Linked DNA regions of Nitrosospira lacus. The protein of the gene in region 2 interacts with the protein of the main gene of each other region in a pairwise test. Links are inferred from orthologs where the notes say so. Each region holds a gene or a part of one and is shown on either strand. Other genes may lie near its edges.

Evidence for each region.
Region 1: the proteins of EBAPG3_RS04175 (region 2) and EBAPG3_RS11040 interact in binary tests that used the Escherichia coli proteins (3 or more experiments, as listed by UniProt). The link is inferred for Nitrosospira lacus from one-to-one orthologs.

Annotation. Positions count from the first base shown.
Region 1 is NZ_CP021106.3:2,429,897-2,438,959, reverse strand. The notes cover bases 3,011-5,912. They hold EBAPG3_RS11040 (TetR/AcrR family transcriptional regulator), read right to left. Parts: upstream 4,809-5,912; coding sequence 4,212-4,808; downstream 3,011-4,211. Other genes in these bases: gnd (phosphogluconate dehydrogenase (NAD(+)-dependent, decarboxylating)), read right to left, coding at 5,691-5,912; EBAPG3_RS11035 (hypothetical protein), read right to left, coding at 4,904-5,320; EBAPG3_RS11045 (hypothetical protein), read right to left, coding at 3,011-4,042. In the rest of the region: EBAPG3_RS11065 (helix-turn-helix transcriptional regulator), read left to right, coding at 1-175; pgl (6-phosphogluconolactonase), read right to left, coding at 208-858; EBAPG3_RS11055 (DoxX family protein), read right to left, coding at 1,027-1,431; EBAPG3_RS11050 (hypothetical protein), read left to right, coding at 1,864-2,109; more of EBAPG3_RS11045, read right to left, coding at 2,270-3,010; more of gnd, read right to left, coding at 5,913-6,596; tal (transaldolase), read right to left, coding at 6,781-7,908; gloB (hydroxyacylglutathione hydrolase), read right to left, coding at 8,174-8,959. UniProt on the Escherichia coli protein: Involved in response to both electrophiles and reactive chlorine species (RCS). Represses the transcription of the nemRA-gloA operon by binding to the NemR box.
Region 2 is NZ_CP021106.3:928,728-937,707, forward strand. What follows is about bases 4,611-7,429. They hold EBAPG3_RS04175 (3-deoxy-manno-octulosonate cytidylyltransferase), read right to left. Parts: upstream 6,495-7,429; coding sequence 5,727-6,494; downstream 4,611-5,726. Other genes in these bases: EBAPG3_RS04165 (phosphoglycerate dehydrogenase), read right to left, coding at 4,611-4,919; EBAPG3_RS04170 (HpcH/HpaI aldolase family protein), read right to left, coding at 4,916-5,677; EBAPG3_RS04180 (hypothetical protein), read left to right, coding at 7,009-7,429. Outside these bases: EBAPG3_RS04145 (diacylglycerol/lipid kinase family protein), read left to right, coding at 119-1,126; EBAPG3_RS04150 (hypothetical protein), read left to right, coding at 1,372-2,343; EBAPG3_RS04155 (HAD family hydrolase), read right to left, coding at 2,412-3,047; EBAPG3_RS04160 (NAD-dependent epimerase/dehydratase family protein), read right to left, coding at 3,044-3,973; more of EBAPG3_RS04165, read right to left, coding at 3,981-4,610; more of EBAPG3_RS04180, read left to right, coding at 7,430-8,340; EBAPG3_RS04185 (3',5'-cyclic-nucleotide phosphodiesterase), read left to right, coding at 8,583-8,980. UniProt on the Escherichia coli protein: Activates KDO (a required 8-carbon sugar) for incorporation into bacterial lipopolysaccharide in Gram-negative bacteria.

The DNA.
Region 1 (9,063 bases), 1.5 Mb from region 2 along the record:
TTGCGTCTTTCACAGGATGGCGGTGAGAGATACCGACATTTGCCATCTTGACAGGGGTCTGATGGAGACTTTCACCGAAAGCACAGTGGAGCAACATGAATGCATGGTCCACGGCGGTAACTTGTGCCGGTTCAGATTCAAGCCAAAAGATGACGAATCCAAAGATAATAAATAAGATTTAATAAGATAAATAGCCGCTTGGAGACGCTAGAGTAAAGCGGATTCCACCAGCACATCAACTCCCTTCTCCGGTGCTATTGCCCGCGGAGGAATATTTTCACCTGCGCGCCAGCGCATTACCGCATCCCGCTTGGACTCGCCGCTGACGAGAAATATGACCTGTCTTGAACGGCTGAGTCTTGCCGCGCTCAGCGAAACGCGCTGAGGCGGTGGCTTGGGCGCATCCAGCACCGCCAGCGTGTCAGGCGAATCGGGCTCAGCTCCCCATTCGTGACCGGGAAACAGGCTAGCGGTATGGCCATCTTCACCGAGCCCAAGCAGCGTTAAATCAAATATGCCGACGGTATTCAAGGTCTGCGCGTACTCGCAAGCCGCCAGATCCGCACCGAGTTCCCCGGGAATTGTGTACAGCTGATCCGCCGGAATTTCGACATAATCGAGCCACGTTTCTCCGGCCATAACCGAGTTGCGCCTGGGATCGGTGGGCGACACACAGCGTTCGTCGCCAAAGTAGACATACCAGGCTGACCAGTCGGTATGTGCCGACCGCAGCTGTTTATAGATTGCGCGCGGCGTGTCGCCGCCCGCGAGTACGAGGTGAAACTGTCCTCGCATCCGGATCGCCGTGGCGGCACTGTCGAGTATCATCTTCAGCGCTACGCTCTGCAGTTCCGGCATATCCGCAACCGCATGCCATCTGCATTGTCCGGAATTGGTGGAACCAGGGGATTGTGAGGGTTTTACGTGCATAACCAATCCATCCATACATTGTGAGTGGTAATCGGCGGTCTGCCGGACTTAAAGGAATCCGCCGCCTCGATTCTTCAAACTTGGCAGACTGTCGGATCAATCCGGTCTGATCGCCATTTTACCGCTACCAAGGAATAATATCGCGAGGCCGGAAAATAAATAGAAACCCTGCAATTCAAGTGCCCAGCCGCCATTGCTCGTTAGCGAGAAAAGCTGGCTGCGGTGTGCCAGTACCAATGCAAATATCATATTGCCAAAAACCAGCAATCCACCCAGGCGAGAAAAAATTCCCAGAATAATCATTAGTGGCGCAATAACTTCGCCCACGTAAACGCCGTAAGCCAGAACTGCAGGTAAATTAAACCCGGCAAGTTGCTTGCTGATGAATTCGAGAGAGCCTGGATTGAGCATTTTGAATACTCCATGCAGCAGTATCAGCGTGCCAACCGTAAGGCGCAAAATAAATTTGCCTAAAGCATCATTTTGAAATGGATTGCGCATGGGCGTTCTTCTTTGAACCTGAATCCGGTAGTTGTAGTGAAACTCACCACAAAGGTGAAGCTCAAGCGTATATGTCTTTGTGGATCATGGTGCCTAATTGAAAAGATAAACGGTCAACCGCCGGGTTCAGGTTAAATGTAACGACGACGAATTCAAGATGGAAGGTGAAAGTACGGCAACAACCGATGCGGTGACGTGATGCGCAGTCCTTCTGAGAAGACTTCCATCAATGTTTTTGACTTAGCCGGGCACTTATCAATTAGTCCCGGATAACGTCATTCAATTCCATTTTATCAGTCTTCAAGATATTTTACCGGATTGACGGATTGTTCAGTGGTTCCCCACGTTTTTTAGTCACGCTATCATAGCCAAAGATCGTGCTTCAGATTAAAAAAAGGCATACTTATCGGGTAACACAATAATCTGGGAGGAATGATGTCAGACGAGGACATGAAAGCCGAGTTGGAGCGATTGCGTAAAGAAAACGAAGCACTCAAAAAAGGAGCCAGTACGGGGATCACCATGAAGGTGAGCGAAAAGGGAGCACTCTCGGTGTACGGCATGGGCAGGTTTCCCGTGACGCTTTACAAAGAGCAATGGTTAAAGCTGGTGGATATGTCGGATGATATCCGTGCATTCATAGCGGCGAATGAGGGAAAATTGAAGACCAAAGACTGAGGGTGGAAGAGAAATATAGAAACATACATCAACAACGAACAGAAATGGCAAGCTTGCAGCAGGGCTCCTCAGGGGTGGAATCTCTGAAATAAGTCTTCCGTGGCGCGCATTGCCGGCAAGGGAACTTATTCAAAGATTCCTTGGGGATATTGGGTAGTGGTTACATCTTTACATCCCGGCGTCCGAAGCGTGATCCGCTGAGTTTCACATCGGCACGCGCCCAGGCCTCGTTGAAACGTGCCTCGATGAGCGTCGCCTGATCGTCCTTCTTTTGTGCGCGCAACGCTTGCATCAATCCATAAAGCGCCCACCCGCTGTTGCGATTGCGCCGCAGATCTTCCCAGTACACGGTTTCCGCTTCGGCCGGACGTCCTGCCTCCAGCAGGATGGCGCCGAGGGTCAGCCGTGGCGGAACGCTGAATTCCGATGGTTCCGTGTATATCAGGGCGTCTTCAAGGCGAACAGCTTGTTCAAGGTACGCGATAGCCTGATCGAACTGTCCGCGCGCCGCGGCGATCTCGCCGGCGAGCACCTCGGGTGCGGCGCTCAGCACGGTGCGCGCGGTATTTTTCGAGAAAAGGGGGAGATCCAGCGCCGGGTTCTTCATGATTTCGCGCAACGCACCCAGTTCCTGATCGGCCTGTTGCAACTGCCCGGTGGCAACAAACGCGAGGCCGCGTACATAGTGCCAGCTTCCCTTCAGAAACGGGCTAGTAGATGGCGGGGCGGGTTCTTCAAGAACTTCCTTCCAGTGGCCGAACCTCGCAAGCGCCCAATACGGCACCATGCGGAATATCGCCGTCAGCGGCATCGCCTCCAGCACTGCATCGTCTACCTTGCTGGCGGCTTCCCGTGCGGATTTGATTGCAACTTTGCTTTGACCGTCTCCCGTCGCCGCGAACCAGAGGAAGTGAATGTTATGCGGGTAGTACATCATGGGGTATAACCCCTGGGCGCGGCACTGCGCGATGTAATCCTCGTCGGCCGCGATGGCAAGCTGATTGCTCTTCATCGAGTCGGCGTAGCGGCCCACGCGCTGATAGATATGTGATGACATGTGTATCATGTGCCCCGCCGCCGGCATCAGCGTCAGCAGGGTGTCGGCTGCCTTTTCCGCCCGTTCGGGCGTGCTGGTCGGTTCTATGAGGTGAATATACATGTGCAGCGCGGCGGGATGCTTCGGATTGCGCCTCATCACTTCTTCGGTGAGTGCGACAATTTCGGCTGTTCCCTCGTACGGCTGGCCATCGCGCATCCAGTAGCCCCAGGGACGCAGATCCATCACCGACTCTACATAAAGCATCGCGATATCGGGATCATCCGGAAAACGTTGGTGCACTTCCCGCATCGCCTCCGCGTAAGCCTTGTCGTTCGTTGTCCGGCTCTCGGGATTCCCCGAGTAACGCTTCTCGAGAGCATTGATGAGCGCACGCTCTCTGGGTGATGCTTTCGCCATGAGCGACTTGGCCTGTTGCACGATCTCCAGAGCCTGCGGCTCCTCGTTCGGTTCCATCATTGCGTTGATGTTGGGGCCGAGCACGAGTGCCTGACCCCAGTAGGCCATCGCAAGTCCAGGATCGAGCCGTGCCGCTTCACGGAATGCCCGGCGCGCCTCGGCATGGTTGAACCCATAGGCGAGGTTCAGCCCCTGGTTGATGTATTGCTGTGCCAGCTTGTTGCGCGTGCTGACGGGGAATGTATCCGTACCCAGGTTCTGCAGCCTGGGTGCGAGCTTGCCATCCGGACCCGGCCTAGCCGCCATATCGGATTGCGCGTAATGCTGGTGGCCGCCTCCGGATCCTGCGGAAGCTTCGCGCTTTTTGGTCGAAGCCACGTCGCCAGTCCCGGCGCCGGTCTCGGCGAATGCGCCGGGAATACCCGCGACGGCCAGGGCCAGAATTAATAGTGTTGAACGGACGATGTCGGATTGCATGGACATTACCTCCCTAATAAAAATACACAATTTTCCAGGCAGTGGAAATTCCTTCCGCCGGCGCGATTGCAACGTGGTGAAGCATGGAAATAACCCCATGATGGGTTGCTAAAAAATATGCAGAGACAGGAATACATATGACCGGTCGTATTATTATTGGGCAAAAAAATCAGGGTTTGAAAAAATCGTCCAGTAAATCCTGACAGCACTGCTTGATCGGCGCGGATGATCTTTCTATTTTCATCCTCAATAAAGCGCCCTGCCAGGTATTCACCAGCAGATCGGCCATCATTTCAGGTGATTTGTCCGATCTTACCGTCCCCTGCTGCTGTGCTTTGGCCAGCCCGGACTGTAATACATCCTGGTAACGCCTGACGGCGGATTGAAGCGATTTACGGCAAACTTCGCTGGTATCGCCTATTTCTCCCATCAGGTTACCCAGGAGGCAACCGCCTTTAAACTCATCCCTCTCAAGTTCCACGATGAGCTCATCAAAATAACGCCTTATTGCACCGAGTGCATCAGCGTCGGATCGTTCCAGATGATCAGTTAACAGCGCGATAAATGGATCGGTATAGTGTTGAATGACTTCCGCACCAAAATCTTCCTTGCTGCCAAAGTAATTGTAAAAAGAACCCTTGGGCACATTAACCGCATCCAGGATCTCCTGGAGTCCGGTGCCGTGATAGCCCTGCCCCCTGAGCAGGGCGACTCCCTGATTTAACAGGTTGTCTCTGTTGAATTCCTTTTTGGTGGGTTTAAGCATAAGTAAATAATACGACCGGTTGTCTTGGATTGTCAAGAAAAAAAGACGGCACCCAACCAAGTGCCGTTTGCCATCAGGAAATTACATAAAATTTGTTACCGGTTTACGGCACTCAGCTTTTGCGGGTTAGCAGCGGCATGATTCTCGTCGGCCTTCAGAGCCATTTGGTGATGAAGGCGGGCTTCCTTGATATTTGCCTCGACAGCTCGCTCATATTCACGCACCTGCGCGGAGGCATGCGATTGAAGGTCCTGCGCCTGTCTGCCATACAGATAACTTTTGTTTTCGTACTGCTCAAGCAGTTCCTGTTGTTCCTTCGCTTTTGCCTTTATCAGCGTCGCTGCGTCTTCATAGAACTTGGCTATGGCTTCATGGTCGCTGCGAGTAACGGCTTTTTGAGCAGCCGCGCGAATCTCGGGAGTATCAACAGGCTCGACAGCGATCACGGATGAACTCACCGAGGCCAGGAAGCCGATCATGGATAAAGCTGAAAAAATATTCCCTGTTTTCATCGTGTACCTCACTAATATTACTAGCGATTTTCGTTGGCATTCGGTGGGGAAACTGGTGGGAAAACGTCGAGCACTTCCTCAATTCCCAGCATTCATGGTTCGAATCTTATACAATTAAAAACACTTTGTCAACTTAATAATGTTTAAAGTGTGTTTTGAACCCATGAATTCATATCGAGTGACCTGAACGTCTTGACGAACGTGAGATAGTCCGATGGGCCGGATTTGGCAATGGGAGGAGTGTGGGGACGTCGTCCCCATACCCTATACTTTGTTTTACAGCGCTCCAGTAGCCTAGTAGCCGTAGCATACGGGGGGCAATATGTTTCGCTTATTGGCGCGCTTCCTTGCCTCCTGCTCGCCAGGGGATTCATTCCTTTTTCATCGCATGTCCCCCGAACTGGTTGCGTAGTGCCGATAGCAATTTGTTCGAGAATGAATCGGAATCACGCGACTGCAGGCGTTGTAATAATGCCAACGTGATGACCGGGGCGGCGACATCGAGATCAATCGCTTCCGCAACCGTCCAGCGTCCTTCGCCGGAATCCGCAACATACGGGGCAATGCCTTCCAGACCTGGATTTTCCGCCAGGGCAGCGGCGGTCAAGTCGAGCAGCCATGATTGCACCACGCTGCCGTCGCGCCAGATCTCCGCTATCTGATGCAGATCCAGGTTGAATTCCTGTTTGTGGCGCAGAATCGCAAACCCTTCCCCATATGCTTGCATCATGCCGTATTCGATGCCGTTATGAATCATTTTGGTAAAGTGCCCGGCACCGCTGGGGCCAACACGCCCCCAGCCTTTGTCCGGCGCGGGAGCCAGGGTTTCAAAGATGGGGCGCAATCCCTCAATTACCTGTTCATCGCCGCCCACCATGATGCTGTAGCCGTTCTGCAGTCCCCACACGCCGCCGCTCGTTCCCGCATCGACAAGATGGATCTTGCTTGTTGCCAGCATTTGCGCGCGGCGTTGCGTATCCTTGTAATTTGAATTGCCGCCCTCGATAATGATGTCGCCTGGTATGAGCAGCGGCCACAACGCGGTAATTGTTTCATCCACCGGGGCACCCGCGGGAACCATCAGCCATATCGTGCGAGGCGACTTCAATTCATTCACGAGTGCTTCGAGCGTCGCCGCCGGCACAATGTCTTTTTTTTCGATTTCCCTGAGCGTATCGGGGTTGCGGGCATAGCCGACGACGCGGTGGCCGCCGAGCACCAGCCGTTGTGCCATATTACCGCCCATGCGGCCGAGGCCGATCATTCCGAGTTCCATTATTTTTCTCCCGATTATTCAGTCCTTCTGAATAAATCTCCGACGTAGTCAGCGACTCACTCTTGGAAGAGCTTATTCAGATGTTCAATAAAAGTAGCGCACCCCGGCGGTGTTAATGGCTTGCGTTATACTCCACCCATCCTACCCAAGGTCAGCAGCCCGCCGGGGCTTAAAAAATCGGCTGCTAGGCCGCGTGATTGGTCAGGATTTCCTCGCGCTTGGTTTTGAGCGCGGCAAGCAGCTTGTCGTATGATGCTGCGAAAGCGTCCACGCCGTCATCCTGGAGTTTTTCCGTGACAGCGTCGAGATCAATGCCGAATTCCTGTAACTGTGCAATGTCCGCTTCCGCCTGCTGAATATTTTCAGTGAGTGTTTCACGCACGCGGCCATGATCGCGGAATGCGTCGAGCGTTTTAGGCGGCACGGTGTTGACGGTATCGGGGCCGATCAATTGCTCAATGTAGAGCACATCGGAGTAAGCGGGGTTTTTGGTGCCGGTGCTGCCCCATAACGGACGTTGCGCTTTTGCGCCTTTGCGGCGCAAATCGGCAAAATCCTCGCCATGGAATATTTCATGGAAGCGCTGATAGGCGAGTTTGGCGTTGGCGATGGCGATCTTGCCGCGTAAGGCGAGTGCTGCGGGTGATTCGTTCTTTTCCAATAAGGGATCGACAATACCGTCCACCCGGCTGACAAAAAACGACGCAACCGAAACCGGCCAGCTTACTTTTTTACCCAGTGATGCTTCCTCCCTGCCACTGAGCCCGCGGATATAGGCTCGTGCCACATCTTCATAATGCCGCAGTGAAAACATCAGGGTCACGTTGATGTTTACCCCCGCCGCGATGGATTGTGAAATCGCGGGGATACCCGCCGGGGTGGCCGGAATTTTTATCATCAGATTGGGGCGCTGCACCGCGTCCCATAACCGTTTCGCTTCGGCAATGGTTCCATCCGTATCATAGGCGAGGTGTGGCGAGACTTCGAGGCTGACGTAACCATCGCCGCCCTGGGTTGCATCATAGACCGGCCGCAGCACATCGGTGGCCCTGCGTATATCGGCAACGGCCAGTGCCTCAAACAGTGCCTTGTCGGTTTGTTGTTCATCGGTTTTCAGCAATGCGCGCAGCGCGTCGTCGTAGCTGCTGCCGTGATTGATGGCTTGCTCGAAGATGGTGGGATTGCTGGTTACGCCGCGCAGCTTGTCTTCAGTTACCAGGCGTTGCAATTCTCCACTATTGATGAGATTGCGGCTGATCGAATCCAGCCAGATGGATTGGCCGCACTGTAGTATCTGCTCTAAAGGATTCATGTATTTAAACTCCCGTTATGTGCCGCTGTGGCGAACAATCCGTACGTGAACGCCAATTTGCCGTTTCACTGTGCCGCAGCAGGCAGTTGAGTTGATATAAGCGTATTGCGATATTGCGCAGTCGATGGTGTGCTGGTGAAGCAAGGTGCATCCATACGACAACGAAAGCGCCTTATCATTCATGGGCGTCTTCATAAATTCAAATTCGCGAGTATTTGCCTTGCGAATTGCCTGCTTATTCCGCTTCTTTCCTTTTTATCGGGAGCTAAAAATGATTTTTCCAGTCGCGCAGCATGGCAAATACGCTGACGGGATCGGACAGCGGTTTGCCAGCATAGATACTGGCATTACGGATGATTTCGGGCTGATCGCAACGCAGGAACGGATTGGTGGCCCTTTCAATCGCGATGCTGGAGGGTAACGTCGGGATATTCTGCTTGCGCAATGCTTCAACCACCATTTCGCGTTCGATCAGTGCCTGATTGCCGGGCTCGACTGTTCTGGCAAAACGGATATTGTTGAGGGTATATTCATGACCGCAATAGACCCCGGTTTCTTTGGGCAAATCAGCCAGTTTTTGCAGTGAGTTCACCATTTGCGCAGCGGTTCCCTCAAATAACCGCCCACAGCCGCAGGCAAATAGAGTATCCCCACAAAACAACAGGTTTGCGCCATAATACGCGATATGTCCGGTTGTATGGCCGGGAATATCCAGCACTCTGAGGGTAAGAGAGAATTCCGGAATATAGGCATCGCCTTCTCCGCTTTCTTTGTTGTTGCATTCCCTGAGAGGGTGCGTGACGGTGGGAATCGATTCATTCGCGGGGCCATATACCGGTACCGTAAATTCCCGCAACAGCGCGGCATTGCCTCCCACATGGTCATTGTGATGATGGGTATTGAGGATGGCGACGAGTTTCAGTTTTTCCTGGTTAAGGTAATCCAGCACGGGGGCGGCGTCGCCCGGATCGACCACGGCGGCGTGGCAGTGGTCGCGGATAACCCAGATATAATTATCGATGAATGCATGAATCGCAACGATATGCGGCATAGTCATGGTGCTGATGTCAGTTTGAATTTTCGTCCGATCGGATGGATGGCAGTGCGGATCGATGAATTGACACATAACAGAGTAATAGGTATTCATATTAGTCC
Region 2 (8,980 bases):
GGATGGCGATCTGTCCAGCTGCCGTATCCAGGAGAGTCTATACCGGTGCGATAGTGAGCCGATAACACGGGAGAGGATAGCGGGCTGTCTGGAATTTCAGCCGGTACCATCAAGTTGAATGATAGAACAGTCACGAATTGACAGCTTAAGAGAAGGAACGGCAACCGTTGGGTTTCTTTTCAATCCTCTCAGCGGGCGCATTCGCAAGCGTAAAGATGCGATAAAAGGTGAGCTGATCAAAATTCCCGGTGCAATCTGCCAGGAAGTGACGAATGGGCCGCAGATTTGCGCATCGGTTGACGCGTTCTTGCTCGCAGGAATCGATTTGCTGGCAGTCGTTGGCGGGGACGGGACCGTGCAGGCGGTATTGAACCATCTATTTACAACCCGGCCAATGGGCAAATGGCCTGTTCTAACAATCATCCCTGGCGGCACAACCAATATGACTGCATTGGATCTGGGCATTCACGGCAGGCCGGAGCATATTCTGCGAGAGTTAAGCAAATGCCTGCTAAAACAAACTTCACCCATATTGTTGAGGCGTCATGTCTTGTGTATTGAACAAGCGGGCACAGCCAAGGTTTATGGAATGTTTTTCGGTCTCGGCCTAATTGCCCGCGCAGTAATATTCTCTCAGGGTAGAATCAAGCAGTTGGGTATTACGGGGGAAATCTATTCAGCCATCATTACGCTCGGCTATTTCGCCGGAGTCCTGCTCGGGCGCCGGGAAGGTGCCTGGGCGCCAGTTCAGATGTCGATTATCCAGAAAAATGGCGAAACCCTCCGCGGAACGTATTCGTTTCTGTTTGCCAGCACGCTCGATCGCCTTTTGTTCGGCATGCGTCCGTACTGGGGACGGGGGGGAGAACCGCTTCATGTCACTTGTGTCCGGCAAAAGCGGAAGCGTCCGCTACGCTCGTTATTGACGCTACTTTCAGGTCGCGGGGAGGTCCTTAAGGAACAAGATGGCTATCATAGTTTCAATACCGAAGTGCTGGAACTGCTTATAGATGACGATTACATCGTCGACGGTGAATCCTACCGGGCATCAAGCGAGGATGGGCCATTGCGCATCACAGGGGCCGGTCCGATTATCTTCCTGGGAGCCGGCAGCGTGAACTCATAATCATGATTCTGAAAGCGGCAGGCAATCACTCATTTTTTTGTTTAGCACGATGATGCACAAAGATGTTTTGAACCCTGAGATTTCCACCTTTTTGGTGAGTGTTTGCTACGAAGCGAATTGCATAATATTTGCGGCCCATGGCTGCGTTGCAGCTACCTGGAACGGAATGACCATTCCGCGTCATTGCGCCTTGTTCCGTACCCCAAAAACCACACACTTCGCTCCATCCAACTACCGGATTCAGGATGTCAGACTACGCTCCACTATCTGATCAACAGCTCCCAAGCGACCTGGTCGCCGAGATGGCTTCGCTAAGCTCAAAAGCGGTCCCGGCGGATTTTTTTATTCTGGTTGAAGAATTAAAATCACGCTTTGGCCAGTCGCTGGACGCGGTTCTTCTTTATGGATCCTGTCTGCGTTCTCATGAGGTTGGTGAAGGGGTTGTGGATTTCTACGTCGTGGTGGATAGCTACAGCAACGCTTATCCAGAGCGTTATCTGGCTTATCTCAATGCATGGCTGCCGCCTAATGTATTTTATCTGGAGGTATCCAGTCAGGAAAACAGCCTTCGCGCCAAATATGCGGTGGTTTCAATAGCAGACTTTGAGCGGGGAACCCGGCAATGGTTTCACCCCTATCTGTGGGCGCGCTTTGCTCAACCCACGCGGTTGCTGTATGTGCGCGATGAAATCATCCGCAAGCGTATTCACCACGCGCTGGCCAGTGCGGTAGTAACATTTCTCAAGTCCAGTCTTCCCGTACTGGATTCATCCGTGGTGGATGCCGAAGCAATCTGGATTAACGGTCTGACCCAGACTTACGCCGCTGAATTGCGGCCTGAACGGGCAACGCGTGCGCAACAGCTTGCGCGGATCAATCTGGATGACTATGCGCGATTGACTGCGCATGCCGTACCGGCCTTGGTGGGAAAGCTGAAGAGCTTGCCGAACGGGCATTATCAGTGGCTGGTTGATGAAACGAGCCATCGGCGTTCACTATGGCACTGGCGATTACGCCGTTGGCAGGGGAAGGTCTTGTCCGTGCTAAGGTTGACCAAGGCTGCATTTACCTTTCGCGACAGCATTAGTTATGCGGCATGGAAGATCGAACGCCATACCGGCGTACGCGTTGAGGTGACACCCATGTTGCGGCGGCATCCTGTGCTGTGGGGTTTCAAGGTTTCCTGGCGATTATTGCGGCGTGGTGTGATGCGTTGATATCGGGGAACCCTGAAGTCCTCCAGCGGCACATCTGCTGGTAAGATCGAAGACTCGTCGAAGATTGTTCAGAGATCTCTTAGATCGGGCACGATATCCACATCAGCGGGGAAGGGATTTTTGTCTCCCGGCCGTACGCGTCCCAAAAATGCGATGTTATTAAGCCTGGCACTCTGATAATCAATCAGTGCATCACCTATCATCAGCACACGTTCTGGCGGAAGATTATGGCCGGACAATATATTCCCGATCAGCGTTTGTTTTGGCGTGGGAGAGCCGCATACCCCGGTGAAATAGGATGCAAGGCCCCGGCGTGCAACAATTGTATTAAGTTCTGCTTCCGGCGTACCGGATGCAATGAACAAGGGTATTCTCGCGGCCTCTTTACGAATCAGCTCGGCTGCACCAGGCACGGTCTCGCTTGCAATCACGGCCTCAACCACCAGTTCAGAGAAACGTCGATCCAGTTGTTGCTCTTCATCCGGTGTCAGCGGAGGTCTGTCCAATAAATATTCCTGAAAATAATGGAATTTCTGGTAGCGCGACATGCCGCCGTTTGCGCGGTGATATTGCATCACCGCAGTCATCACTGTTTCCCCATGGGTTCGATAGAGATTACCGAAGGCTTCTGTTTTGATGTCCCCGGACTCCACTACTACACCATCGAAATCGAAAATGATGGCTTGCCAGTGCCCGGTCTTCATGCTTTGTTGGCAGATGCCGAAGGTGTGGCATCGTCATCGTCGCTGGAGTGATGCATGGTTTTGTGAATATCCCTGAGGCAATCAAGCAGGCCCTGGCCGAGATCGACATGCTCGTTAAGCACCAGCTTGCGGCCGATGCGGGGTTGAAATGCGTAGGGAGTTACCTCATAGTGATGCACCGCATTGCCTTCGTCGAAATTCAATGCTATTTCCCAAGGCATGATTTCCGAGATCATCGTCATGACATCCTTGATCCGCAACCGCTCCTGTCCGGTCAGGATCAAATGGCGGTTGGCGAACTCCGGCGACAGCACCTGTACGCTCATGCGCGCCGCATCCTCCACATGGATGTACTCGCGGAGCGCTTCACCGGTACCATGATAGGTTATCGAATGCCGTTCAACGGCTTCGTGCAGCATCCGGTAGATCCCGTTGCGGGCATCGGCACGCCTGCCGTACAAAGATCCATAGCGCAAAATACTATAATCCAGTCCGTAGCGCTCATGATAGGTTTCTATAAAGCGCTCTGCCGCCTGCTTGCTGGCACGGTAAAACGAACCGGACTCGGAATAAACATAAATCGTGCTGGCGAAGACGAAGCGGCGAGCCCCGGCGAGACGGGCGGCTTCCAGCGCGTGCATATTACCCAGTACATTGATCGTGGCGGTAGCCAGCGGCTTGTCATGAGCTTCATCGATATCCGCGATCGCGGCAAAATTATAGACCACGTCTACACCCCTGGCTGCTTCCGTCACCTGATCGAGATCCATGATGTCGCCAATGATCATTTCCTGATCCTGACCCTGATAACGTGAGGGACACCGGTCAAACAGGCGCACCCGGTACCCGGCAGCGGATAATGCGTCAGCAACATGACTGCCAAGAAAACCACTGGCGCCATACACGATAGCGATTTCGTTAGCCATTCCTGTTTTACCTGTCTTTCATTAAGCCAGCTTTAATCAGACCTTGCCACAGATTTTCCGCAGCTTCCACTTCCATGCGATGGCGCGATTCCCTGGCAAGAGAACCAATGTGTGAGGTGAGAATAGCATTGTCGCATTTGATCAATAGACCATGATAAGGTTCTTGCTCGAAAACATCGAGTGCGGCTGCACCTAGCTGCCCGGAAGTGAGGGCCTCAGCGAGGGCGGTTTCGTCTATAAGGCCGCCGCGAGCCGTATTGATCACCACGGCACCGCGCTTCATGCGCGCGATGGTCTTCCCATCCAGTAAATGGTGAGTGTCAGCGTCATAAGTCAGGTGCAGGCTGATGATATCCGCCTCTGCCAGAAGCTTTTCTAGTGATACTAGTTCTATTCCTTGCGGTGACTGGTTTACATAGGAATCATGTGCTACAACCCTGGCATCAAAAGCCTGGCACAAACGGGCAACCCGTCGCCCGACGCGCCCCAAGCCAACGATGCCTACCGACTGGGCGGCGAGCAGCTGGCCCTGAGTTCTTGGCCACTCTCCCGCACGCAGCTGCCGATCGATCTGGCATATCCGCCGCAACGCAGCCAATATCAGACCCATGGTAAGCTCAGCCACTGCTTGGGCTGGCGCCTCCGGGGTATTCAGCACAGCGATTCCGTGGCGCTTTGCTGCCGCAAGATCGACACTGTCCAGACCGCTCCCGCAGCGGGAGACCACTTTCAGTTTTTTTGCGGATGCGAAAACACGTTCTGTCAGGGGCTCTATACCCGCTATCATCCCTACGGCATCTGCACCCAGCAATTCGATAGTTTCATCTTCGGTTAGTTTGCGTTTATAGGGATTGCCGACAATATGCATGCCCTCACTTTGCAAATGCTGAATATGGAGATTGTTGTCCACATCAAACGACGAAGTGGAAATAACAAGCTTGCTCATAGTGTCGCCCTTATATTCCGCATATGACCCCGGCAAAGTGTGTCTAGGATGCGAATATCCAAACCATAGCCAAGAAAGTTGAAGCCAGCGTCAATATTGCGCCGCAATGCCTCCGGATCCGGCTCAACTACGTGAATGCCTCCAGGCTTGCCTAACCGGTGTCCGGCCTCCCGCACTTGTTCTATCGCGGATTCGACGTCCGGATAATCGAGTTCGCCGGGCCGCCCCATGGAACCGGATAAATCGTAAGGACCGATGATATAGGCGTCAATGCCGGGAACGGAAAGAATGGAGTCAATGGCGTTGACTGCGTCTATATGTTCGATCATGACCACGATGACGGCGTTATCTTCCAGCCACTGCCGGTATTGTTGAAATCGTGCGCCATAACCTTGAGCGCGCGCCAGGCCGACTCCGCGCCGGCCACGCGGCGGATAATAAACAGCCTGCACCGCGGCTTCGGCGTCAGCGGCGGTTTTGACCATGGGGACCATTACACCTGCCGCACCGGCGTCCATAACCCGCTTGATCTGGTCAGGGTGATTCGATGTCAGTCGTACGATTGCCGGACACTGTTGACCATCGAGGACTTGAATCATCATTTGCACTTCGCTGAGTTCCAGAACGCTGTGCTCCGTATCCAGTACCAGCCAGTCAAACCCGGCGGCAGCCATGATTTCGGCAATTGCCGGATGTCCTAACGTGACCCATGAGCCGATGGTTAGGGCATTCCGGGCCAGTTTTGATTTTAATTGCATAGTGCTCCTTAAGGAAAACGACTTGAATATATTGCGGAGAGTACCTGATTCAATACGAGCCCAGCAGGGGGTCCGCTTCCATCAATCCGGCCACACGCTCCAGATCAGCCTGCGTGTCCACCGCTTGAGTATTGAAGCTCGTTCTCACCATCTTCACGCGATAACCATGCTCCAGCAGACGTAGCATGTCCACGGACTCCAATTGCTCCAATGGAGTGGACGGCAACCGGGCGAACTCGATCAATGTCTTACGCCGGAATGGGATAATGCATACCTGTTTGTAGGCGCACGGATGCACAAAATCCGATTGAGAGGACTGAGTGGAAGCCGGAGCGGTCGGTATCGGTTGCCGCGACATATATAAGGCATCACCCTGTTGATTCATCACCACTTTAATAGTGTTGACGTCATAGAAGTCCGCTTTGTTATCGATACTGCGCACCAGGTTGACACAGCCCAGTTGCGGATCATGGCGGAATGGCTCGACCGCGGCGTCAATCATCTCCGGATGGGTCATCGGTTCGTCGCCCTGTACCATAACAATAAGTTCCGCATCAATCCCGGCGGCAGCTTCCGCAACCCGGTCACTGGCGCGCTCATGAGTGTCAGCAGTCATTATTACGGGAGCGCCAAATCCCTGCGCCGCCCGCCGGATTTCTTCGTCGCAGGTGGCTATGTAAGTAGCATCGAGGGCTTTACTCAGGGCAACGCGTTTGTAAACATGTTCCAGCATGGTTCGGCCCAACAGTCTTGAAAGCGGTTTGCCGGGAAAACGCGACGAACCCATCCGTGCTGGTATTACAGCAATTGTTTTCATTGGTTATTCACATTCATTGGAGTTTTAGATTTGCAGAGATGCTCTTCTCCATTTGATCGCCCCTGGTTCAGTCCCATGAGTCAGTGGTAATGGAGTTTGTTCACTCTGGTCGCTATCGTACCATCAGAGGAGAGTCTCTGCGATAATTTGAAGTAGTGTCCACCTTGCGAAATCGCTGAATATGCTCTCCGGTGGAGTGGATATCCGGAGATTTTTTGCCCGTTGGACACAGTTGTAAAGCAATGGTCAAGTGTCGCCATGCCCATTGCGTGTTATTGCATATGACTAGAATATGCATATCCACGCATCTTCGATCGACGCCCAGTCAATCATTATCGAGTTCGCTGGCCTGGCTTAGGTGGCCATACTTCTGGCAACTCAAACGCACCACACTGGTAAACGTATATCTGCGAGTGTACAATTACGCCCTTTTTCGTCACTCAAGATTCTGATTATTCGATTAAATGATGAATATACTGCCTGTTGCTGACATGTCGGAGCTAAACGCCTGGGTATGAAAGCCCTATTTTTTCTTCGTCATTATAACGACATTGATCATATAACCCCGGTGATCCACAAGTGGATGGGTTCGGGGCACACGTGCGATATTGTCCTGATAGGCAACTCGCGCTTTCGCAACGACTACCGCATTGAATTTCTGCGCAAGCTTGCTGGAGTGCGCATGGCCTATATTGGCGACCTGTTGCCGCCGGTCGAATTTGCCCGCTGGTTTGTGCAAACGCTGATACTGATCCGCAGCTTGCGGCGCCCCTTCATCGGCCCGGTCATGGCGGCCCTGGCCAAGACCTATGATGCCCGACGGCGGGCACCGGTGTGGCACAGCACCGCGCAGCGGCTGCTCGAGCGCAGCTTCGGCAGTCCCCATGAAGGGACCGGTGAAGGCGTGGTGGTATTTGACTGGATAGAAAGGAACTCCTCCATATGCGTGGAATGGGTCGAGATAGTCCTCTCGACGGCGCGCGCCATGGGACTTGGCACCGTATCGCTGCCGCATGGAGACAGCCCGCACGCGAGCCAGCTGATCCGGCGGCGGGAACTGCGCCTGGAGCCCGACACCACATTTGCCAATGCGGGCATATTCGACAAAGTAGTAGTGCCCAACGAACTGTGCTCGGTGCGATTTCGGCCCTTCATGGACAACCGGAAGCTGGCCGTCCTGGGCTCGCCGCGCTACTGCGACGAATGGCTGGCCAAACTGGCCACCCTGATGCCGCCCTCGCCGCTGACGCGTTCGGCGAGCCGGCTCAAAGTCGTCATTTTTCTGAGGAAGAGCAACTTCTCCACCTTCTGGGAAGAAGTGGGCGAAGTAGTGCGCATCGTTGCCGGCTTTCCCGGAGTGGAACTGATCATCAAGCCGCACACGCGCGGGGGCTGGCAGCAATCCCTGACCCGGGACCCCTCTGTGCGGCGCCTGGCGAACGTGAGCGTGGCGGGCAACATCCACTCCATCCACCTCATGAACTGGGCGGACGTCATCATTGACCTGGCCACCTCGGTGGTATTTGAAGCGGTCAAGGCAAAGAAGCCGGTCCTGGCAGGGGACTACCTGCATGCGGGCCGCTCCGCCCTGGCGGAATACCTGCCGGAGACGGAACTGCGCTGCCGGGATGACGTATATCGGCAGATCGAAGGATTTCTTAGCCACGGCTGCGACAATTTTTACATTGAAGCGCATCATCAGCGCTTTGTGAAGGAAATGATCGAGGTGGGGGACCCGGATGTACTATCCCGCTACGTGGCGCTACTGGAAGGGCAAGTGCGGCCACGGGCCAGCCGGGATCAGCCTTGTCCGGAGGAACGCGCCGTGAACTTCGCCTGTGGATGACGCCCATATGGATGGGAGCTCAGGGCCTCGCAGGCAAGGTCTTTCGAAAGGCTGTTAAAGTTTGCCAATGAGATGAATCCCCGGTTATCGCTGTCTATTGCTTTAGCTACCTACAACGGTGAGCGCTACATCCGGAGCCGCTCGGCAGTATCGCCGGACAGACCCATATACCTGACGGTTCAGGTTAATTTTTTCAACCCAAGGCGTTAATCTAAGAGGGTATTATCAATTGGAGGGGTAAGATGCGAGTAACCATACTTGGATGCACCGGCGGTGTGGCGGCGGATTTAAGAAGCACTTGCCTGATGCTGGACGATGATATTCTGGTTGATGCGGGTACCGGCGCAGGTGATTTAACAGTGTGCCAGATGCTGCGGGTGGACACGGTGTTTCTTACCCATTCCCATCTTGACCATGTTGCACTGCTGCCGATGCTGGCTGACGTTGCGGGACCACGCCGGGATACGCCGCTCACGGTTTATGCCTTGCCTGAAACAATTGCCATCCTCAAACAGGATATGTTCAATTTCCGCCTCTGGCCGGATTACACCGTCCTGCCTTCGCCGGAAAAACCCTACGTCGTATTCCGGTCCATCACTGTGGGGCAGACGGTGGAATTATCGGGAAGAAAAATCACTCC